DNA from 2 places in the Mesorhizobium delmotii genome. Region 2 is predicted to be linked to the other one. Evidence: predicted binding sites of a transcription regulator. Region 2 holds the regulator's gene; the other holds the start of a gene.
The links. The regulator PhoB, encoded in region 2, activates phosphate uptake and scavenging genes when phosphate is short. The targets are predictions, from matches to a motif close to TGTCATNNANCTGTCAT.
Positions count from the first base shown of each region.

Region 1: a site for PhoB is predicted at 7,237-7,253, ahead of BQ8482_RS05465 (ceramide glucosyltransferase). Genes of this name have one in related genera too.

Region 1 covers NZ_FUIG01000013.1:825,688-837,544, forward strand. The annotation lists gene BQ8482_RS05425 (sensor histidine kinase) at 1-288, shown strand, start outside; gene phoU (phosphate signaling complex protein PhoU) at 491-1,216, shown strand; gene BQ8482_RS05435 (magnesium and cobalt transport protein CorA) at 1,308-2,315, shown strand; gene BQ8482_RS05440 (GcrA family cell cycle regulator) at 2,447-2,965, opposite strand; gene BQ8482_RS05445 (aspartate aminotransferase family protein) at 3,319-4,518, shown strand; gene argF (ornithine carbamoyltransferase) at 4,536-5,447, shown strand; gene BQ8482_RS05455 (Hsp33 family molecular chaperone) at 5,541-6,575, shown strand; gene apaG (Co2+/Mg2+ efflux protein ApaG) at 6,735-7,127, opposite strand; gene BQ8482_RS05465 (ceramide glucosyltransferase) at 7,354-8,508, shown strand; gene BQ8482_RS05470 (O-succinylhomoserine sulfhydrylase) at 8,555-9,745, opposite strand; SAM riboswitch at 9,820-9,897, opposite strand; gene BQ8482_RS05475 (2'-deoxycytidine 5'-triphosphate deaminase) at 10,022-11,116, shown strand; gene BQ8482_RS05480 (ABC transporter substrate-binding protein) at 11,210-11,857, shown strand, end outside.
Region 2 covers NZ_FUIG01000043.1:134,466-146,322, forward strand. The annotation lists gene BQ8482_RS26160 (GNAT family N-acetyltransferase) at 451-1,335, opposite strand; gene BQ8482_RS26165 (hypothetical protein) at 1,902-2,138, opposite strand; gene BQ8482_RS26170 (hypothetical protein) at 2,515-2,877, opposite strand; gene BQ8482_RS26175 (PstS family phosphate ABC transporter substrate-binding protein) at 3,600-4,604, shown strand; gene pstC (phosphate ABC transporter permease subunit PstC) at 4,725-6,113, shown strand; gene pstA (phosphate ABC transporter permease PstA) at 6,106-7,719, shown strand; gene pstB (phosphate ABC transporter ATP-binding protein PstB) at 7,732-8,547, shown strand; gene phoU (phosphate signaling complex protein PhoU) at 8,586-9,293, shown strand; gene phoB (phosphate regulon transcriptional regulator PhoB) at 9,310-9,999, shown strand; gene BQ8482_RS26205 (ROK family protein) at 10,196-11,443, opposite strand; gene xylF (D-xylose ABC transporter substrate-binding protein) at 11,710-11,857, shown strand, end outside.

The sequences.
Region 1 (11,857 bases), on a different contig from region 2:
CAGTCGGGTGGACGTGTCGTGGTGACGATTTCTCATAGCGACGACGGTCCCGAACCGGGCATCGACGTCACCATCCGGGACTTCGGTCCCGGCATTCCCGAGGAGCACATCCCGCGCATCACCGAACGCTTCTACCGCGTCGATGTCGAAAACAGCCGGACCCAGAAAGGCACCGGGCTTGGCCTGTCCATCGTCAAGCATATCCTGACGCGCCACAACGCCAGGCTCTCAATCAAGTCGGAGGTCGGCAAGGGCGCAGCTTTCACGGTGCATTTGCCGGCGCACTGACGCCTCACTACCTAAGAACGCGTCGGCCGAAAACCGGAAGATTTTAGGACAGCCGGATGCGTGGATAAGGGACTTAGGGCGTACTCTGTCTCCAAGTGGACGCACGTCGCTCTAACGGTTTCTTTTTTCTGTCATCCGGCTAGCGTATCAGCGGGGATTCGAGGAAACGACTCGGACCAGAAGACCCCGGGAAGGCATCTCTATGCAGTCCGTGCACATCGTCAGCGCCTATGACGAGGAGCTGAAATATCTGTCAAAGCGCATCGCCGCGATGGGCGGGCATGCCGAACGCATGGTCGAACAGGCGATCGCGGCCCTGGTCAATGCCGACCCCGGCCTTGCCCAGAAGGTCATCCGTGACGATGCCGTTCTGGACGAAGGGCAGCGCGAGATCGACGACAAGGCGATCATCATCATCGCCAAGCGCCAGCCGATGGCGACGGATTTGCGCGAGATCGTCGGCGCGATTCGCATCTCGGCGGACCTCGAACGGGTCGGCGACCTCGGCAAGAATGTCGCCAAGCGCGTGGTTGCCGTCATAGAAGGGCGCCAGCCGACCAGCCTGTTCCGCGGCATTGAGGCCTTGGCCGACCTGGCGTTGACGCAGCTCAAGGAAGTGCTCGACGTCTACGCGTCGCGCTCGGTGGAAAAGATCGGCTTCGTGCGTGATCGCGATGATCAGATCGACGCCGTGTACACCTCGCTGTTTCGCGAGTTGCTGACGTACATGATGGAAGATCCGCGCAACATCACGCCTTGCACGCACCTGCTGTTTTGCGCCAAGAATATCGAGCGGATCGGCGATCACGCCACCAATATCGCCGAGACGATCTACTACATCGTCACCGGCGACCAGATGCCGGCCGAGCGGCCGAAGGGCGACAAGACAGACAAGATTGTGCTTCCCGTAACGCTTCCGGCGAAGTGAACGGCTGCCTCTCGAACCCATTGCTGATTTAGGCTAAGCTTTACCGAACGTTCCTGATCCTGACCCGAGGCCATGCCTCCAGGAGGTAGCGATGGAAACCGTTCGGAACCTGACGCCGGCCCCGCCGACATCGGCCATCGTCGCTTCCAGCGTCTATACCGCCGGCCGGCGTGTCGCCGACATTCCGATCGAGGAAGCTGGCGAATGGGCCAAGAAGCCAGGTCATGTCGTCTGGATCGGCCTGCTGGAGCCGGACCGCAACCTGTTGCTTCGCGTCCAGGCGCAATTCCACCTGCACGATCTGGCGATCGAGGACGCCGAGCATCCGCATCAGCGGCCGAAGATCGAGCAATATGGCGATGCGTTGTTCATCGTTGCCCGCACGGCTCAACTGATCGACAGGCGCGTCACCTTCGGCGAGACGCATCTGTTCGTCGGCGCCGGCTACATCGTCAGCGTCAGGCACGGTCCCTCGACTTCTTATGCCGTCGTTCGCCAGCATTGGGAAAGCTGCCCGCATTCGCTAGCCAAGGGCGAGGATTTCGTCCTCTATGCCATTCTCGATTTCATCGTAGACAACTACATGCCGGTGCTCGAGCAGATCGAGGACGAGGTCGAGGCGATCGAGGACAGGGTTCTGCTGAAGCCGATGACCGGCTCCGACATAGAGCGGCTCTACATGCTGCGCCGCGATCTCTTGCGCCTGCGCAACGCCGCGCTGCCGCTGGTGGAAGTCTGCCGCCGGCTGACCAGCGCCGACCTGCCGCAGATCCATGCGGCCATGCACCCGCTGTTCCGCGACGTCACCGACCACATCCGCACCGTCCAGGAGAAGATCGACAGCTTGCGGGAGGTGCTCGCATTTGCCTTCGAGGCGAGCCTCCTGGTTGGCCAGAGCCAGGAAACGGCGATCACCAAGAAGCTCGCCTCATGGGCTGCAATCCTGGCGGTGCCGACGGCGCTCGCAGGCATCTACGGCATGAACTTCAACGACATGCCGGAACTTAGGATGGAATATGGCTACCCGGTCGTTCTGGGAGCGATTATTTTGGTCTGCTCGGTTCTCTATTGGCGCTTCCGCAAGAGCGGCTGGCTGTGAAGAGTAGGGCAGTAGGGCAGTAGGGCAGTAGGGCAGTAGGGCAGTAGGGCAGTAGGTAAAGATGGCGCCTCACGAGCGCAGTCTTTTGCAGTTCACCACATACTGCCGTACTGCCTTACTCCCCTATTCCCCTACCTACTGCGCCGCCGCTCCGAAGCGGGCTGAAACGCAATGCGAGCGTGGTACTTGCAATAGGGTCCGGTTTCGGCCGCGTCGTTGCCGCAGAAATGGAACTCTTCCGAAAGCGGATCGCCATTCGGCCATTTGCATGTCCGCTCGGTCAACTCGACGAGTTGCAGATGCCGCGAGATCGGCACGACGACGTTCTCGACCGGACGGACGTAATGACGCGCCACCGGTACGGTGTCGAATTGCGCCTGCAGCGCGGTCGCGCCGATCGACGTGGTGATATGCCGCGCGGTGCTTGCCGCCCGCGACACCGATTTCTGGACGCTCGATCCTTGCACGCTCTTCTTCTGGCGTGCCGGCGTGGCGGTCGAGCGTCCGCGGCCCGACAGTTTCAGCCGATGCACCTTGCCGATGACGGCATTACGGCTGACGCCCCCGAGCTGTGCCGCGATCTGGCTGGCGCTCAGTCCCTCCGACCACAATTTTCTAAGAAGTTCGACCCGCTCGTCAGTCCAATTCATGAGACCGCGCTCCTGCTGAAATGTGCGGCGATCGGAATCCTTCCACGATCCGGCTTCCGCCGGGCAGACACCACATATATCGGGTGATTAGGTCCGCCGCACGAAATCTAGTTATTTCTCGACTACAATTACCTTATGCGCTGACTCAGTGACAAGAGTCTGAGGGCCAACACGAATCAGTTTTTTCGGTTTTCCCCAACTTGCCCGGTCGCTGATGAGCCGGCGTCTCGCTGGAGAGCTTGCCGCGCGTCCTTGCGCGACGTTTTCGTTGACTTCATGGCCGAAAAACACGATAAGCCGCAACGCCGCCGCTTTGGCGGCTTTTTGATTTTCCGGTTCCGGAGACGCATATAATGAGCGGTTCGGCGCTTTTCGAGACCTTTACCCGCGCACCCCTGGCCTTCGACCATGGGGAAGGCACTTGGCTGGTCACCGACAAGGGCGAGCGATATCTCGATTTTGGCGGCGGCGTCGCCGTGAATTCGCTGGGCCATAGCCATCCGCACCTGGTCTCGGCACTCACCGAGCAGGCGGCCAAGGTCTGGCATGTCTCCAACCTCTACGAGATTCCGGGACAGAGCCGTCTGGGCGAGCGGCTGGTCGACGCCACCTTCGCCGACAAGGTGTTCTTCACCAATTCCGGCGCCGAGGCGCTGGAATGCGCCATCAAGACGGCGCGGCGCTATCACTTCGTCAAGGGCCATCCCGAGCGCTTTCGCATTATCAGCTTCGAAGGCGCCTTTCATGGCCGCACGCTGGCGACCATCGCCGCCGGCGGCCAGTATAAATACCTGGAAGGCTTCGGACCCAAGGTCGAAGGTTTCGACCAGGTCGGCTTCGACGACATCGACGCCGCCGAAAGGGCGATCACATCAGAGACCGCCGCGATACTGATCGAGCCGGTGCAGGGCGAGGGTGGCATCCGCCCGGTGCCGACGCAGTCGCTGAAGCGGCTGAGGCAGCTCTGCGAACAGCATGGCCTGCTCCTGATCTTCGATGAGGTCCAGTGCGGCATCGGCCGCACCGGAAAACTGTTCGCGCATGAATGGGCTGGCGTCACGCCCGACATCATGGCGGTTGCCAAGGGCATCGGCGGCGGCTTTCCGATGGGCGCCTGTCTCGCCACCGACGAGGCGGCCGTCGGCATGACCGCCGGCGTGCACGGCACGACTTTCGGCGGCAATCCGCTGGCGATGGCGGTCGGCAACGCCGTGCTCGACGTGGTGCTGGAAGACGGCTTCCTGGAGGAGGTCCAGCGCAAGGCGTTGCTGCTGAAGCAGGGGCTGGCGGGCGTCGCCGACGAGTTTCCTGACATCATCGAAGACATCAGGGGCACCGGCCTGATGCTCGGCCTGAAATGCGCCGCACCCAACACCAAGGTGAACATGGCGTTGCGCGACCAGCATCTGCTTGCGGTTCCGGCCGGCGACAACGTTCTTCGCCTGCTGCCGCCGCTCACCGTCACCGACGCCGAGATCCATGAGGCGCTCGACCGCATCCGTGCCGGTGCCCGGGGCCTGGCCGATGCCATCGCCGCGGCTGCCGCGAAGTAACAGTCGAAAGACCCCAAATGAGCCTTCGCCATTTCACTGATCTTTCCGCCGTTTCCGAGGGCGATCTGCGCTTCATGCTGGACGATGCCGTGGTGCGAAAGGCAAGGCTCAAGGCTGGCGAGCGGACAAAACCGCTCGAAGGCAAAGTGCTGGCGATGATCTTCGACAAACCGTCGACGCGCACGCGCGTGTCCTTCGACGTCGGCATGCGCCAGCTCGGCGGCGAGACCATCATGCTGACCGGCACCGAGATGCAGCTCGGCCGCTCCGAAACCATCGCCGACACGGCCAAGGTGCTGTCGCGCTATGTCGATGCGATCATGATCCGAACCACATCGCATGACCGGCTGCTGGAGCTGACCGAGAACGCCACCGTTCCCGTCATCAACGGGCTGACCGACGATACCCACCCCTGCCAACTGATGGCCGACATCATGACCTTCGAGGAGCATCGCGGTCCGGTCGCCGGCAAGACAATCGCCTGGACCGGCGACGGCAACAACGTGCTGCATTCCCTGCTGGAGGCATCGGCGCGGTTCCGCTTCAACCTCAACGTCGCCGTGCCGGAAGGCAGCGAGCCGGCGCAGAAGCATGTCGATTGGTCGACGGCGCATGGCGGCAAGTTGCACTTCACCCGCTCGCCCGAGGAGGCGGTCCACGAGGCCGACTGCGTCGTCACCGACTGCTGGGTGTCGATGGGCCAGGAGCACCGTGCTCGCGGCCACAATGTCTTCTCACCCTACCAGGTCAATGCGGCGCTGATGGCGAAGGCAAAGCCGGACGCATTGTTCATGCACTGCCTGCCGGCGCATCGCGGCGAGGAGGTCACCGACGAAGTCATCGACGGGCCGCATTCGGTAGTGTTCGACGAGGCCGAGAACCGGCTCCACGCCCAGAAGGCGGTTTTGGCCTGGTGTCTGGGCGCTTGATCCGGGCCACCTTGATCCGGCACTGCGTGGTGCCTATCTCAGGCGCATCACGCAAATCGAGCGCGTTTCGACGCATGCGCCCCGGAGGGCGGCATGGCCGCGCCCTGGAGCTTTGTCATGTTGGAAACTCATCAATTGGCTGAACAACAACCCAAACTCGGCGAATTCGGCTACGCCGGCGACGATTATGTCGTGCCCTTCGAGGTCGGCCCGCTCGACGTGCGCGGCCGCACCGTCCAGCTCGGGCCGATGCTCGACGCGATCCTCAGCCGTCATGACTATCCCGAGCCCGTCGCTCGCCTGCTGGCGGAAGCCTGCGTACTGACGGTGCTGCTCGGCACCTCGCTCAAGTTCGAAGGCAAGTTCATCCTGCAGACCCGCACGGACGGACCGGTCGATATGCTGGTGGCGGATTTTTCCACGCCGCATGCGCTACGCGCCTACGCGCGCTTCGACGCCGACCGGCTGGATGCTCTGACGTCTGCCGGCGAGACTTCTCAACAGACGCTGCTCGGCAGCGGTGTCCTGGCGCTGACGATCGACCAGGGCGCCCACACGCAGCGCTATCAGGGCATCGTCCAGCTCGACGGCGAGACGCTGGAGGAGGCCGCGCGCACCTATTTTCGGCAGTCGGAACAGATCCCGACCGATCTCAGGCTCACGGTGGCCAAGCTGTTGACGCCCGGCTTCGGCGGCGCCCGCGAGCAATGGCGTGCCGGTGGCATCCTGGCGCAGTTCCTGCCGCAATCGCCGGACCGCATGCGCGTGCCCGATCTTCCAGGCGGCGACGGCGATCCGCGCCAGGAGATCCACGATCCGGCCGACAATTCCTGGCAGGAACTGCTGGCGTTGCTTGGCACCATCGAGCCTACGGAACTGATCGACCCGACGATCGGCGCCGAGCGGCTGCTTTACCGGCTGTTCCACGAGCACGGCGTGCGCGTCTTCGGCGGCGTACCGGTTGCCGACCAGTGCTCATGCTCCAGGGAGAAGATCCGCGGCATTCTCGAAGGCTTCTCCGCCGACGAGATCAGGGACAGCAGCGAGGATGGCGGCATTCATGTCGCCTGCGAATTCTGTTCGAAGCAATATGACTTCGACCCGGCGGAGTTTGCCGCCGCGCAATAACGAGCGTCAGTGCTGCCTATCTGCCCGCTGGCATTCTTCCAATGGAAGTAGGAATCGCCAAATACCGGGTGCGGTGCCTTCGCAGAACTTGGGTTCCTCGCCCCACGGAGTGGGGCCACCTCTCCCCCGCTTCGCGAGGGCGTGGAACCCAAGTGAGCGTCAATTGACGGTGCGCCGCGTGCCCGGCAGGTCGAGCGAAAAGGCGGGGATGGCGATATCGAACGTCTCGCCCCGCTTGTTGCGCATCGTGTAGTGGCCGACCATGATGCCGGATGGCGTTGAGAGCGGGCACCCAGACGTGTATTGATAACTGTCGCCGGGGTTGAGTTCGGGCTGGTCGCCGACAACGCCGGCGCCGCGCACTTCCTCGACCCGGCCGGTGCCGTCGGTGATGTGCCAATAGCGTGACAGAAGCTGCACGAATTCATCCGACTGGTTGTCGATGGTCACCTGGTAGCCCCAGACATAGCGGTTCTCCGACGGGTCGGAGCGATCTTCCAGATAGAACGGCCTGACCTGTACTTCGATGTTGCGCGTAACGGCGCTGTACATAGACTACTCCACAATATGTAGACGGAACTCTCGACGGTCTCCGCAGCTTGGTCAACGGGGTGCTTCCCGTCGCTGCCCGCCTGCTTTGCGCGCAGGTGCCGAAGAACAATGTCATTTAAGTGACACATGACAATGATGGTGTGCAGGGCCGGGCGACTCAGCATCCTGTCGAACTGTTGAAACGGCTTTCATGCGGCCGGTTTTTTTCTGGAGTGACCAGATATCGATGGAATTGACAGTCACAGCCGCCTTGCTTTCCACAGCCCTGCTTCTTGTCAATCTCGCCAGCATCCTGCTCGCTTCGTTGAAGCTGAATCGGCCTGGCAGGATCACGCCGGCAGCTGGCAAGGCGCCGCCGGTGTCGATCGTCGTGCCGTCGCGCGGCGTCGAACCGTTTGCCGAGGAAACGCTCGAGCGCGCCTTCTCTCTCGACTGGCCGCGCTATGAGCTCATCTTCTGCGTCGCCCATGCCGATGACCCGGTGGTCGGGCCGATCACCGACGCGATCGCCCGCTTTCCAGCCGTGACGGCCCGGCTGCTCGTCGGCGACGACCGCATCAGCGGCAATCCGAAACTCAACAATTGCGTGAAGGGCTGGGAGGCAGCGCGCCACCGCTGGGTCATCCTTGCCGATTCCAACGTCCTGATGTCGAGGGACTATGTCCAGCATCTGATGGCGGCATGGCGGCCGGACACTGGCCTTGTCTGCTCGACGCCGATCGGCTCGCGGCCGGACGGGTTCTGGGCGGAGGTCGAATGCGCTTTCCTCAACACGCTGCAGGCGCGCTGGCAATATACCGGCGAGGCGCTCGGCCTCGGTTTCGCCCAGGGCAAGAGCATGTTGTGGAACAAGCCCATGCTCGACGCCAATGGCGGCATCCGTGCGCTTGCCGCCGAGATTGCCGAGGATGCCGCCGCGACCAAGCTGGTCAACGGGCTTGGACTGCGCGTCAATCTCGTCGCCTCGCCCTTCGAGCAGCCGCTCGGTTTGCGCACATTTGGCGAAATCTGGTCGCGTCAGGCCCGCTGGGCACGCCTGCGCCGCGTCACCTTCCCCCTGTTCTTCGCGCCCGAGATCCTGATCGGAGCGGCGCCGCCGCTGGTGCTTGCGCTGGTTGCTGCAGCAGGCGCCGGCTTCAGCCTGTCGGCAACCGCCGTTGCCGTGCTGGTAATCGCCTATCTCCCGGAATGCGCTCTCGCCTCGGCCAAGGGCTGGCACCTGTCGCTGCGCATGATCCCGGCGATGGTTGCGCGGGACGTGATGCTTCCCGCCATCTGGGTGCGCGGCTGGCTCAGCGGTGCCGTCGACTGGCGCGGCAACACGATGACCATCCACACCAGCGCCGGTGCGGAATTGGAAGAGACCCCGTCGGGCGCCTGACCGCGCTTGGCTTGACGATTCGAGCGAAGCTGTTCGGCGCGTATCCCTATCTGGCGGCTTTCAGTGCCTGCTCGATGTCTTCGAGCAGGTCGTCTGTGTCCTCCAGGCCGACGGACAGCCTGAGCGTCCCTGGCCCGATGCCGAGTTCGGCACGCGCCTCATCGCTCAGATTCTTGTGCGTCGTCGTCGCCGGATGGGTGATCAGGCTCTTGGCATCGCCGAGATTGTTAGAGATCAGCACGATATCGAGCGCGTTCTGGAAGGTGAAAGCCGCCTGTTTGCCGCCCTTGACGTCGAGGCAGATCAGCGTCGAGCCGCCCGACATCTGCTTCTTGACGACCGCCGCTTGCGGGTGATCGGCGCGGCCGGGATAGATGACGCGGGCGATCTCCGGCTGCTCGGCGAGGAAGTCCGCGATCCGGCCGGCACTTTCCGTCTGCTGGCGCACGCGCAGCGGCAGCGTTTCCAGGCCCTTCAGCAGCGTCCAGGCATTGAACGGCGACAGGCTGGGACCGGTGTGGCGGAAATAGTCGTGCAGGTTCTCGTCGATCCACTTCTTGTCCGACAGGATGACGCCGCCGAGACAGCGCCCCTGGCCGTCGATGTGCTTGGTCGCCGAATAGACGACGATATGGGCGCCGAGCTGCAACGGCTTCTGCTGTAAGGGCGTGGCAAAGACGTTGTCGACGATCAGCCGCGCTCCGATCGAATTGGCAAGTGAGGCGACGGCTGCGATGTCGACGACTTCCAGCGTCGGATTGGTCGGGCTTTCAAGGAAGAACAGCTTTGTGTTGGGCCTGACCGCCTTTTCCCAATTGGAGATTTCGGTGCCGTCGACCAGCGTCGCCTCGATGCCGTATTTCGGCGCCAGCGTTTCGACCACCCAGCGGCAGGAGCCGAACAGCGCGCGCGCCGCCACGATGTGGTCGCCGGCCTTGGCGCTGCACAGCAACGCCGCTGTGACCGCCGCCATGCCGGATGCGGTGGCGCGGGCATCTTCGGCACCTTCCAGCGCGCACATGCGCTTCTCGAACATGTCGACCGTCGGATTGGCATAGCGCGAATAGATGAAGCCCGGTTCCTCGCCCTTGAAGCGGGCTTCCGCCGCCTGCGCCGTGTCGTAGACATAGCCTTGCGTGAGATACATCGCCTCGGAGGTTTCGCCGAAGCCGGAACGCAGCGTTCCTGCATGCACGAGGGCGGTCTGAGGCTTCCAGTTGCGCTTGTTGCTCGTCATCACCTTGTTCCAAACACCAAAAATGGTCCAAACACAAAAAAACCGGCCGCGAAAGTCGCAACCGGTCCCTACGGCCTTTCGGCCCGACGGTCCTTTAGCGACTTGTTTAACGTGGCTGCAAGCCGACCGGCCAAATCACCACGGGATAATGACCCTTTAGACCTGCACCGCGCTTGCGTCAATTGCCGGCATGATTAAGAGGTTGTACCAGCAGGTTCCGTGGCAAGGACCTGCAACAAAACGAGACCTCGCCCGGCCTTCGAGCGGAGCCAGACTTTGCGGCAGACAGGCATTCTTCCCGATCAGGACATTTCCGCGCTGTTCCAGTCGGGCGCTCTGAAATCGCCGCGCGCGCTTGATGCCGACCAGGTCCAGCCGGCCAGCCTCGACCTCAGGCTTGGCGACAAGGCCTGGCGGGTGCGCGCCTCCTTCCTTCCCGGCCCCAACCACAGGGTTGCTGAAAAACTCGACCGTCTGAAGCTGCACGAAATCAATCTCGCTGATGGTGCGGTGCTGGAGACGGGCTGCGTCTATATCGTGCCGCTGCTCGAGAGCCTGGCGCTTCCGGCAAGCATTTCCGCCTCCGCCAACCCGAAGAGCTCGACCGGACGGCTCGACATCTTCACCCGCGTGATGACCGATCGTGGCCACGAGTTCGACAAGATCGCTGCCGGCTACAACGGCCCGCTCTATCTGGAAGTCAGCCCGCGCACCTTTCCGATCGTTGTCCGCGCCGGCTCGCGGCTGTCTCAGGTCAGGTTCCGCACCGGCAATGCGCTTTTGTCGGAAAGCGAGCTGCACGAATTGCACCGTGCCGAGACGCTCGTCGCCACCGAGCCGCCGAATATTTCCGGCGGCGGTATTGCGCTGTCGATCGACCTCGATGGCGACAAGGACGGGCTGGTCGGCTACCGCGGCAAGCACCACACCGGCCTGGTCGATGTCGACAAGCGCGCGGCACAGGATGTCGTCGATTTCTGGGATCCGCTCTACAAGAGCGGCGCCGGCGAACTGGTGCTCGATCCGGACGAATTTTATATCCTCGTCAGCCAGGAAGCGGTGCATGTGCCGCCGCTCTACGCCGCCGAGATGACGCCCTTCGATCCGCTGGTTGGCGAATTCCGTGTTCACTATGCCGGTTTCTTCGATCCGGGCTTCGGCCATTCGTCGGCCGGCGGCACCGGCAGCAGGGCGGTGCTCGAAGTGCGCAGCCACGAAGTGCCGTTCATCCTCGACCACGGCCAGATCGTCGGGCGGCTGGTCTACGAGCACATGCTGAAGCGGCCGCAGGCGCTCTACGGCACTGATCTCGGCTCGCACTACCAGGCACAGGGCCTGAAACTGTCCAAGCATTTCCGCGCCGCGCGCTGATCGCCGATCAAATCAGACTGTGCTTGCCTGACCTTGTGGGCCGTGCTTGGTTGTGCCCAGCCGTTAAGGTGGTTGGAACCAAGGGAACAAGAAATGCAGATTTCAAGATGGATCGCATCGACAGCAGCAGCTGCCATGCTGGTGGTGGCTGCCGGGTCCTTGTCGGCGCAAGCACAGGAAAAGTTGAAGATCGCCACCGAAGGCGCTTATCCGCCGTTCAACACCATCACCGCGGATGGCAAGCTCGTCGGCTTCGACATCGACATTGCCAATGCGCTTTGCGCTCAGATGAAGGTCGAATGCGAACTTGTCACGCAGGACTGGGACGGCATGATCCCAGCGCTCCAGGCCAGAAAATTCGACGCCATCATCGCGTCCATGAGCATCACCGAGGAGCGCAAGAAGCAGGTCTCCTTCACCAACAAATACTATACGACGCCGCTTTCGCTGGTGGCCCTGAAGGACAGCGATATTGCCTCGACCGAACCCGCAGCACTCGCCGGCAAGACAGTCGGCGCGCAGGCTTCGACCACCCAGGCCGACTATGCCCAGGATGTCTATAGCAAGGCAGGCGCCGAGGCGAAGCTTTACCCGACCCAGGAGGAGGCGGTCGCCGACCTGATGAACGGCCGTCTCGATGCCGTCCTTTCAGACAAATTCGTGCTGATGGACTGGATGAAGAAGTCGAGCGACGGCTGCTGCAAGATGGTCGGCGACGTCAAGGGCACCGAGACCGAAGCC
Region 2 (11,857 bases):
TTTTGCTTGCCCAGGCCGACCTAAACCGATGCCGAAGGCCCGCCGCCTTTTACGGGACGTAAGAATGTTTGAAGCGTCGACGACGAAGGCACGGTTGACCTGGAGGCAGCGGTCCTGATGATCAGGCCTGCGCGGGTGGCGTCCATGGAAGGGACTGTATATGACCCGCAAACTACCCTCATTCGCCGCGTTCGGTCTGGCGCTTGCTGCCCTGGCGGCGTGTGACCAAACTCAATCGGGAGGAACGCAGGCGACGACCGCTGGCCAATTGCCGCCACCTCCAGCTGACACGATGACGCCGGCACCCGCAACCCCGCCGCCAGCTCAGACCGCCCCTGCTCAGTAGCGATTGTAGGTTTCAAAAAGATGGAACCCTCGCCGGAGGCGGGGGTTCGCTTTCGGCATTGCGGCCGCAAATCGGCGCGGGCTGATTGATGCTGCGCTTGTCGTTCAGGGACCGAATATCACCAGCTCGGTGAATGTCAGATCTCCGAGCGAGGGTGGTCTGGGACCCTTGAAGTATTTCAGCCCTCGGTTGGGGCGGTACCACCCGAACAGGCCCGCAATCGGTCCCTTGGCGTCGACGACGCAAAGCAGGATGCCGCTTCGCCAGAGAAAGCGCCCGATGGCACCGGCGCACCGGCTCAAATCTGCGAGAGAGCGGCAATAGACGATCTGATAGGATGGGATAAGACCGCGCAATATCCGGCGCGGCATCAATACGAAGGGAAACGCCGCTCCGTCGCAAATGCAAATCAATGACAGGCAACCCAGCGCGGCGTGTTCCGAGAGTATGTATCTCTCACTGTCGGACAGCATCGCCATTTCCGCAAGATCGGGACGAGCTTCGAGCACGCGACATGACCGCTGCATCGAACTGAAGGCCGGCAAGAAGGCAAATTGTCCACTGGAAAAGAGGCGAAAGCCGAGCGCCAAATTGTGCTTTAATGTAGCAGGCGCCGGCGAAACGTTCGTGTAGGTTACGTCTCTTTGCTTGAGAATCGTCGTAATCAGCTTGATGGCATAGGGGCGGAATTCTTCGTCGACGGACCAGCTTGATAGGTTGCAGCGGATTTCGTCGCCTTCCTGCCTGCGATAACGGGTATAAAGGGTCAGCACGACGCCGACGATCCGACCAGCCTCCTCCAAAGCAAAGCCGTATTGTTGGCATTCGGCGATAGCAGGCCGCTGCGACAATCGGGTCAGCGCTTGTATCCAGTAACTCCGGTCACGCTCCGGAAAGCCCCGGCACAGGCAGTCGACTACTCCTTCCCAATCGGCTTCGCGAATTGGTCGACAGCGAACGCCGGGAGGGAGAGCGCCAAGTACGGCCATAATGAACCCCAGAACACGATCGTTACTTGGACGTGCTTCACATGCTAACACATTGGTGTACAACGATTAATAATATGTGCCGCATTTAAAGACGACTTTCCGCACTCATCACCAGAACGCAGATCAGGTTGGCCATGACGCGTCGACGAGCACCTCCCCGTCAGCTAAGGATTCGTTAACCAAATCCCTATCTACTGCTTGGCAATTCACCTCCAATTCGTGACCACGGATGTACTGGCGCGGTCGAGGTGGAAAGGAAAGGTCGGCCATGTGCCGGCCTTTTTGTTTCGTTTCCCGGGAAGCTGCGGCCTGACATTCGCGATTGTCGTTTGGCGTCAAGCCTTCAAAACAGCCGGCCTTGCTGTGCGGGCAAGGCGGAGGGACGAGGACTTGCAATGAAACGCACGGCAGGACTGTCGGTGATTGCCGGCTCGATATTGGCAGGCGCCAGCTGTCAATCGAATGCCGCATCGCTGAACACCATGGACGATGTCGGGGCTGCGATCCTCGCGTGCTGGACCCCGCCGGCGAATGCAGGGAATTCAACCGTCACATTTTACGAGATGTCAGTGTTGGGCGCGTCTCGCATTGACATGGCGTGCCAGTTCCGGCGTCTCGAAGACGTAGTCGCTCCAGGCCGATTCCGGAATCTGGCCGGCCAGGTAGCATTCCAGCAAAAGACTTTGCTCAGGACTGAGAGGTCTCGGCGCGCGCTCATGGTCCAGTCCCAGCGAGTGAAACAGATTTCTGGGCGAGTGAAACAGATTTCTGGTCAGGCCCGAGACAGTGAAGTGAATCGACATGTGCGGTCTCCTTTTGACCATCCAGCGCATGACCCAAAAATCGGGATCAACCTTCGCTCCGCTGCCCTTCGGTTCGGCAAGGACCATGCGCCGAACCAACGTCACAGCGGCCCTTTCTGCGTCCAAAGAGACGCGCGGCGCCGCAATACGGACGCGCGGCGCTGCAATGGCCGTTTAACGTCGAAGGCGGGATAAGGTTTCAACTGACTGGCGACACCGGATTGATCGGGGCGCCGGATCGATTGGTCAGCCTGAAACCCACCAGTCAGTTCATGCTTTCGGCGATCGCGTGCGCGTCTCACCGAACCGCTGCGTCAGGGTGCGCAGCAGCGTTTGAGGACGGATATTTGGCTGCCACCGTTTGAATGCCGGCCGGCTATTCGCAGACCATGCGGACCCGTTTTCCGGGTTGGCTGACGTTCCTGCAGGTGAGCGGTTTTGCCGGCTCGGATGACGGCATCGGCGGATCGTTGGAGATCCTCCGCGTGTGCCTTCTCGGCGCCACCGGAGTCTTGATACCGGGGACCGTCGCCCTTTTCGGCGTTTCGGGCGCCACAGGAAAGACATCGGTCTGCAGCAACTGCGGCTGTTCGGGCTGCGCCTGCTGCGGCGGCCTGTCCCAGAACCGCCGGACGTCAAGCGGCCTCGGAATGACGACGGTGCCGTCGTAGCTGCGCGAGCAGCCGCTCCCGAATAGCAGCATCGGGCACAGGAAAAAAGGCAGGATCCGTCCCAACATCGGCAACACCCTTGCGGGATTTATAACGCGGCTTCGGTTCCACCGACAACCGTCGGAATACACCGCGGGCAAGGCTAGCGCATGACCCGGAGAATCGGAATCGATTTCGCCGGGGATCGTGCGCAAAATCAAAATGCCGCAGCGTCCCTAGCGCGTCCGAAAGGGCGCGCCGCGCTGTGGCTCGGCGCGGACGGAGAAATCCAGCGCAACGCGGGATTGGCATCCCGTCAAGCCGTAGAGTTCAGCCGCGATTCGGCGACGCGTTGCGGGCAAGACTATGGTGCGATCGCACCATACCAAAGCGTGCGTCCGGTTGGGACAATAAGCCCATTCGAGTTCCGCCCCTCCAGTTACGGGCGGGAGCAGCGACCGCCGGCAAGAAGCAGGGTCAGATTTACCCCAACGGACCTGTTTCGGCGATGGCGCGGCCATGACCTCCTTGGCCGCATGCAACGCGCTCCCGCCCGGATTTTCTTTTTCGGCGCCAATTGTCTCGCCTGTCGAGGACAAATGTCGGCCGGAAATCGTGCAAGCTGCTGATTCCAGCGGCAAACCACGGCTGTGCCGGCGAGACCCGCGGCGCTTCCTTTTCGACACGGCAGTGCCGCGTTACCGGGCTGACATCAAACTGTCATGTGACTGTAATAATCGGGGGCTATTGGCCTCAGCGGGCGCCGCAGGAATGGCGCCGAGAGACCATTTTCCGAACAGGAGCAGGCCACATGAAGAAATTCCTCCTTACGGCGTCGGCCGCGGCGCTTGCGCTCGCCGCGTCGGCTGGTTATGCCGCCGCGCGCGACCAGATTCAAATCGTCGGTTCGTCCACAGTGTTCCCCTTCACGACGGCTGTTGCTGAAAAGCTCGGCCAGAGCGGAAAGATCAAGACCCCGGTCGTCGAGTCGACTGGCACCGGCGGCGGCATGAAGCTGTTTTGCCAGGGCGTCGGCGAAAATACCGCCGACTTCACCAATGCCTCGCGCGCCATCAAGGACAGCGAACTTAAAACCTGCAAGGCAAACGGCGTGACGCCGGTCGAGATCAAGGTCGGCTTCGACGGCATCGTACTGGCCAACTCGAAGGCAGGGACTGTCGTCGATCTGACCAAGGAGCAGGTTTTCAAGGCGCTCGCCAAGAACGTCGCCGTTGACGGCAAGGTCGTCGCCAATCCCTACGTGAACTGGTCGGATGTCGATGCGTCGCTTCCCGCGACAAAGATCGAGGTGCTTGGCCCCCCGCCCACGTCTGGCACGCGCGATGCGTTCGTTGAACTCGTCATGGATGCGGCCTGCCAGGAAGAAGTGAAGGCGGCTAATGAAAAGGGCTGCGGCGAGATCCGCGAAGACGGCGCTTTTGTCGAGGCCGGCGAAAACGACAATCTGATCGTCCAGAAGCTGGAAGCCAACCCCAATGCCTTCGGCATCTTTGGTTTCTCGTTCCTTGACCAGAACGCCGACAAGCTGCAGGGCCACAAGGTCGACGGCGTCGAGCCAACCTTCGAGAACATCGCATCCGGCGATTACGGCGTTTCCCGCTCGCTCTATGTCTATGCCAAGAAAGAGCATGTCGGCGTCATCCCCGGCATGCAGGAGTTCATCGCCGAGTACACCTCGGAGGGTGCATGGGGTCCTGATGGTTATCTGGCCGACAAGGGCCTGATCCCGCTGCCGGACGCCGAGCGCGCCAAGTGGGCCGAAAACGCCAAGGCCCTGAAGGGCATGGGCTCTTGATGTTTCGGGGTCCGGGCGTATATCAGCTCTGACCCCTCATGCTCTAAAAGCCCAAAGCGCGGGACCAAAGGTCCCGTGCTTTGAGCCGGTGAATGACCGGCGGTCGAGGGGACGTCCTGAATGGTCGGTTATCTCGTTGTTCTACTGTTAGGTCTGGCCGCTGCGGCCTATTGGATCGGCCGGACACGCGCAATTGCCAGTGTCAACGGCGACGTCGCGCGATTGCATTCGCTGCCTGGCCAACATGGCATGTTTCTGGCGCTTTTTGCTGCCGGTCCCGCGCTGCTTGCGATCGTGTTGTGGTCGCTGATGACGCCGGGAATTGAATCGTCGATCATTGCCGACCGCTTCGCCTCCGAGTTGTCGGGAATGGGCGTTCCGCAGGTCGAAGCTTTCATCCGCGACGCTCGCGCGATGGCCTTTGGCGGGCTTGTCGGCTTCGCCGATCCGACGAAAGAGGCAGCCGCGGCCGTCTACAAATCGATCCATACGACCAGCACCTGGATCATCTGGGCCGTCGCGCTCGTGTTTTCCGCGTCCGGATTTTACTGGGCCTATTCGCGCATCGCCCAAGCCTACCGGGCGCGCCACGTGGTCGAGCGCGTTCTTCGCGCATTCTTGATCGCCTGTTCGGTGGTCGCAATCCTGACGACGATCGGTATCGTCCTGTCGCTTATCTTCGAATCCCTGCGGTTCTTCCAACAGGTGCCGTTCTATAAGTTCCTGTTCGGCACGCACTGGTCGCCGCAGAGCGCCTTCACCGGTGCGGGGACGGAAGCCGGGGCGGTCAACCAGGACATTTTTGGCGCGGTGCCGCTCTTTGCCGGCACGTTGCTCATCACCTTCATCGCCATGCTTGTGGCCGCGCCTATCGGGCTGATGGCTGCAATCTATCTTTCGGATTACGCTTCCAAAAGCGTCCGCGCGGTGGCAAAGCCGGTACTGGAAATCCTCGCCGGCATTCCGACCGTGGTCTACGGCTTCTTCGCCGCGCTGACGGTTGCGCCCTACTTCCGCGGTATGGGCGAAAGCCTGGGCCTCAGCGTCGCGTCCGAATCCGCGCTCGCCGCAGGCGTGGTCATGGGTATCATGATCATTCCCTTCGTTTCCTCGCTTTCCGATGATGTGATCAATGCCGTTCCGCAATCCCTGCGAGACGGTTCCGCCGGCCTCGGCGCGACCAAGTCGGAAACCATCCGCAAGGTGGTCCTTCCCGCTGCCCTTCCGGGCATCGTTTCGGCGATGCTGCTCGCCGTCAGCCGCGCAATTGGTGAAACAATGATCGTGGTCATGGCGGCGGGCCTGGCGGCAAACCTCACGGCCAACCCGCTCGAAGCGGTCACCACCGTGACGGTGCAGATCGTGACGCTGCTTGTAGGCGATCAGGAGTTCGACAGCGCCAAGACGCTTGCAGCCTTCGCACTCGGCCTGGTGCTGTTCTGCATCACGCTTACCCTCAACATCGTCGCTTTGCGCGTCGTCCAGAAATACCGAGAGCAATATGACTGATGCGATCGCGTCATTCGGCGCCGGCCGGCGGCCGGTCAGCGTTCATACCGACGATGCCGCGAAGGCGCGGCTGAAGGGTCGTTACCGCACTGAAACGTGGTTCAAATGGCTTGGCGCCGCAGCCGTCGCGTTGGCCGGCTTATTCCTTGTGCTGCTCCTGTCGACGATCGTCACGCAGGCGATCCCGGCGCTGCGGCAGAACTATCTGACGCTGCCGATCGATCTTTCGGCGGCCAAGGTCGACCCGGCGAAACTCGACGCCGCCAACTACGACGCCATCGCTCAGGAAGCGCTTACGGCAAAATTTCCTGATGTGACGGGCCGTCAGGACAAGCGCCTGCTGCGCGGACTGATTTCCACCGGCACAGGCGTCTTCCTGCGCAAAGATATTGCGGCTGATCCGGGGATGCTCGGAGGAACAGTGGACTATGCGGTTCCACTTGACGATTTTGCCGACCTTTATCTCAAGGGGTTGCTTGCCGACGTCGGTTCGGACGAAGCGATTTCGACAAGCGTCACGCCTTCGGAAACCAGCGGCGACATCGATCTGACCTTCGGCGACGACGCCATGCTGACGCTGGCGCGTGGCAATGGTGCGACCGAGGGCGAAAACGGTATGCTCACGCTGACGAGCGGCGCGTCGTCGCTGCTGGTCGCGTTCAATGGCGGTACGGTCAAGCTGACCGCGCTGTCGCCTGGGGCCAACGGGACGGCGGTCGCAAAGGGCACGGTGATCGAGGCGCTGGACAGCACGGCGCCCGCCGCGAGCGGCCAGGCATTCCTGCGCGTCATCGACACGCCGGAAGCATCGCGAAAGATTTCCGACAAGATGATCGTCTGGCTCGACACGCTGAAGAGCGCCGGCCTGATCGAAAGCCGGTTCAACTCGATCTTCTTCTTCACCGGCGCAAGCCGCGAGCCGGAACTGGCCGGTGTCTGGGGCGCGGTCGTCGGATCGTTCCTGACCATGATCGTTACGCTCGCCATCGCCTTCCCGATCGGCGTTTCGGCGGCGATCTATCTTGAGGAATTTGCCCCCAAGAACCGGCTGACGACGATCATCGAAGTGAATATCAACAATCTGGCGGCGGTGCCTTCGATCGTCTTCGGCCTGCTTGGACTTGCCGTATTCCTGAATTTCTTCGGCATGCCGCGCTCAGCCCCGGTGGTCGGCGGCATGGTGCTGGCGCTGATGACCCTGCCGATCATCATTATCGCCTCGCGCGCTTCGTTGCGCGCCGTGCCGCCGTCGATCCGCGAGGCGGCGCTCGGCATCGGAGCGTCCAAGGTCCAGACCGTATTCCATCACGTCCTGCCGCTGGCGATGCCGGGTATCATGACCGGCACCATCCTCGGAATGGCGCATGCGCTGGGCGAAACCGCGCCGTTGCTGATGATCGGCATGGTCGCCTTCATCGTCGACATTCCCGGCGGCTTCACCGATCCCGCGACGATCCTGCCGGTGCAGATATTCATGTGGGCGGATTTCCCGGAAGCTGGATTCCAGCAGAAGACTTCGGCGGCGATTTTGATTTTGCTGCTGTTTTTGGTCATCATGAACGCCATCGCGGTGATACTGCGCAGGCGCTTCGAGCGGCGCTGGTAAGGAGTAGAGGATATGAACATCATGACGGAAGCCGGCGTCGAGCAGAAACTGAGCAGCGGAACCAATGCCCCTTCGATCAAGATGAAGGGCGAAAAGGTCTCTGTTCATTACGGCGAGAAGCGAGCTCTGTTCGACGTGGATATCGATGTCCGCGAGAACCAGGTGACGGCGTTGATCGGCCCATCGGGCTGTGGCAAGTCGACCTTCCTGCGGTGCCTGAACCGAATGAACGACACCATCGATATCGCGCGGGTGAGCGGCAAGATCACGCTCGACGGCGAGGATGTCTACGACCCGAAGATCGATGTCGTCGAGCTGCGAGCCCGCGTCGGCATGGTATTCCAGAAGCCGAACCCGTTTCCGAAGTCGATCTATGAAAACGTCGCCTACGGTCCGCGCATTCACGGCCTGGCCAGGAGCAAGGCCGAGCTGGACGGCATCGTTGAATCGAGCCTGAAGAAGGCCGGCCTGTTCAACGAGGTCAAGGATCGCCTGCTCGAGTCGGGTACCGGTCTCTCCGGCGGACAGCAGCAGCGCCTGTGCATCGCGCGCGCCATCGCCGTATCGCCGGAAGTGATCCTGATGGACGAGCCCTGTTCGGCGCTCGATCCGATCGCCACCGCCCGCGTCGAGGAACTGATTGACGAACTGCGCCAGAACTACACGATCGTCATCGTCACCCATTCGATGCAGCAGGCAGCGCGCGTGTCGCAACGCACGGCGATGTTCCATCTCGGCTATCTGGTCGAGGAGGGCGCGACCGACAAGATGTTCACCAACCCCGACGACAAGCGCACCCAGGACTACATCACCGGCCGGTTCGGCTGAGCGGTCCGGCGGCGAATTTCGAACACGAGGACAGTATCATGGGTGAACACACCGTCGCATCTTTCGACGAGGAACTGGAGCACATCGACAGGCTGATCCGCGATATGGACGAGCTCGCCGCCGCGATGGTCGCAGCCTCGATCCGCGCGTTGCTTGCATCAGACAATGCGATGGCGCAGCGCGTCGTCTCGGACGACGCCATCATGGATGCGCGGCAGCGCGAACTCGACGATAGTGCGATCACGCTGATCGCCAAGCGGCAGCCGATGGCGCAAGATCTGCGCGCCGTGGTTGGCGCAATCCGCATGGCCGGCGATCTCGAGCGCATCGGCGACCTGGCCAAGAACATAGCCAAGCGGGTCAGCGCAGTCGGGCAGAGCGCCACGCCGCGTAATCTCTCGCACGGTATCGACGCGATGGCGGATCTCGTTCTTGTGCAGCTCCGCGGCGTGGTCGAGCACTATGTGTCGCGCAATGCCGGCGCGTTGAAAGAACTGCGCGCCGACGACCAGAAGATCGACGTGAAATATACGGCGGTTTTTCGCGAACTCCTGACCTACATGATGGAGGATCCGCGCAACATCACCGCCTGCACGCATCTTCTGTTCTGCGCCAAGAATCTCGAGCGTATCGGCGATCACGTCACCAACATCGCCGAAAACGCCTACTATGTCGTGACCGGGCAGCAATTGCCGGCGGATCGCCCGAAGCTCGACGAAACGACGATGTCGGCGCCGGCGACATGACGGGGGTGACCGGTCGATGATCGCGCCACGCATCATGGTGGTGGAGGACGAAGAGCCGCTGGGCGTCCTCCTCCGCTACAATCTGGAATCCGAAGGCTATCAGGTCGAGGTGGTGACGCGCGGCGACGAGGCCGAAATCCGGCTGCAGGAAAACGTGCCCGATCTTCTGGTGCTCGACTGGATGGTGCCGGCGGTTTCCGGCATCGAGCTTTGCCGACGCCTTCGGATGCGCCCCGAAACCGAGCGGCTGCCGATCATCATGCTGACCGCACGCGGCGAGGAGAGCGACCGGGTGCGCGGCCTCTCGACAGGGGCCGACGACTACCTGGTCAAGCCGTTCTCGACACCGGAATTCATGGCCAGGATCAAGGCGCTGCTGCGCCGCGCCAAGCCCGAAGTGCTGTCCAGCGTGCTGAAGGTCGGCGACATCATGCTCGATCGCGAATCGCACAGGGTCTATCGCAAGAAGAGCGAGATCCGGCTCGGGCCAACCGAGTTCCGGCTGCTCGAATTCATGATGCGGCACCCGGGTCGGGTCTTCTCGCGCAGCCAGTTGCTAGACAATGTCTGGGGCGAGACGATCTACATCGACGAGCGCACGGTGGACGTCCATGTCGGACGGTTGCGCAAGGCGGTCAACAATGGTCGCATGCCCGATGTCATCCGCACCATCCGCGGCGCGGGCTATGCGATCAGGGAAGACTAGCTGATATTCAGGTGATGCCGGCCTGCGACCGGCGATTTCCTGCGATTCCGGTACGTACCCAAAAGTACGCTCCGTTCCGGTTCTCGGAACTCACGCAGTCTGGTCGGCTCGCGCCCGTCTTCGAGCCGGCGCGGCCTGACCTGAATCTCAACACATCCCCAAGTTGCAATCCGCCGTTGTTCCTTGCCTTTCGGAGTCAGGCCACGTGCTTCCTGATCATGCCGGACTTCCCTTGTATGCCCGGCGCGAAAATCTCCTGGTCGACGAAGCTCAGCGCCCGCAAGGCGCAGCCTTCGCGGATCAGCGGCAGCTCGTTCGTCTCGGTGTCGAAGGAAATCGAACCCGAATGATGGCCGCCGGCGGTCTGGGCGATGGCCTCGCGCAGGGCCGGCTCGATCAGGTCGAAGGCGGCAGCGTTGGCGCCGACCATGGCGACCGGCGCCGGATCGATCAGCGCGAACAGGCTGCCGAGCCCGAAGCCGAGCGCTTCGCCGGCCTTGCGGTAGGCTTCGCGCTCCGGTCCGTCCGCCTGGCGCGCCCGGGCCGCCAGTGCCCGCATCTCGGCGTCGCTGACATCGGCGACCGGCTCTGCGTTCTCGCTCAATTGCCTTGCGTTGCGCCAGATGGCGTAGTTGCCGGCATAGGCCTCGACGCAGCCGCGCCGCCCGCAGCGACAAAGCGCGCCGCCCGGCCGATGAATCATGTGGCCGAATTCGCCGCCCGAGGAATGGGTGCCGGTGAACAGTTCGCCCTTCAGCACCAGCCCCATACCGATGCCGTGCGAGAGCAGGATGGCGATGAAATCGTCGCGGTAGCGATCCGGCTCGCGCCAGCGCAGCGCCACGGCCATCATGTTGCAGTCGTTCTCCATGATGGCCGGGATGCCGAACTCGCGTTCCAGAATGTCGGCGAAGGCGATGTTAGTCTGCGGCGTGATCGGCGACCACAACATGGCGCGCGCATGCGAATCGGTGATGCCCTGGATCGCCAGCGCGATGCGGGCGACGCTTTGGACGTCGAGGTCGGGGTCTTCGATCCGGCGCCGCACGATGGCGACACATTCGTCGATCAGCTCGTCGCGCGACATGGTCAGCGTGTCCAGCCGGCGTTGTTCCTCGGCGACCACCTGTCCGGCATAATCGATGACAGCGACCGACAGGAAATTCAGCGACAACACGACCGCCAATACCGCAGCGGCTTCCGGATTGAGGCTGAGGCCGACCTGCGGTCGGCCGCGTTTCATCGAAACGGTCTCGCTCGCCTTGCTCTCGGTCAGGATGCCTTCCTGGATCAGGTCGGAAGAGATCGCCGATATGGTCGAATGGCTGAGGCCGGTGGTTGCGGCGATCTCGGTCCGCGACGGCTGGCCGGCCCGGCGTACCGCAGAAATCACCATGGCCCGGTTGCGCCGGCGCAAATCGTCATGACGGATTCCAACCGACATTCTTTTGCTTCCTCCCTATTGCCGCGGCCGCTCATGAATCGGAAGCCGTCGGTAATGTCCGACAAATAGTGGCAGAAGCAGCAGGCCCTGTCATTATTTATTCCGAGGCTCGAAATAAGTCGGCAGGGACATTAAAATCCATCGGAATTGATGTTGACAGCGCTCCGCCGTTGGACCAGTATTTTTTCGAGGCTCGAAAAAATAGTGGCCTTTGTGCCGGCCTTCGGGCCAGTTGGTCGCGCCGTACGCGGCGCAGGGAGGATATCATGAAGAGATTCGCAGCCGCCATTCTGGCGGGGGTTGCCATGTCGCTGACGCTCGCGTCGGCCGCACAGGCCAAGGACAAGGTCATTGGCGTTTCGTGGTCGAATTTCCAGGAAGAGCGTTGGAAGACCGACGAAGCCGCCATGAAGA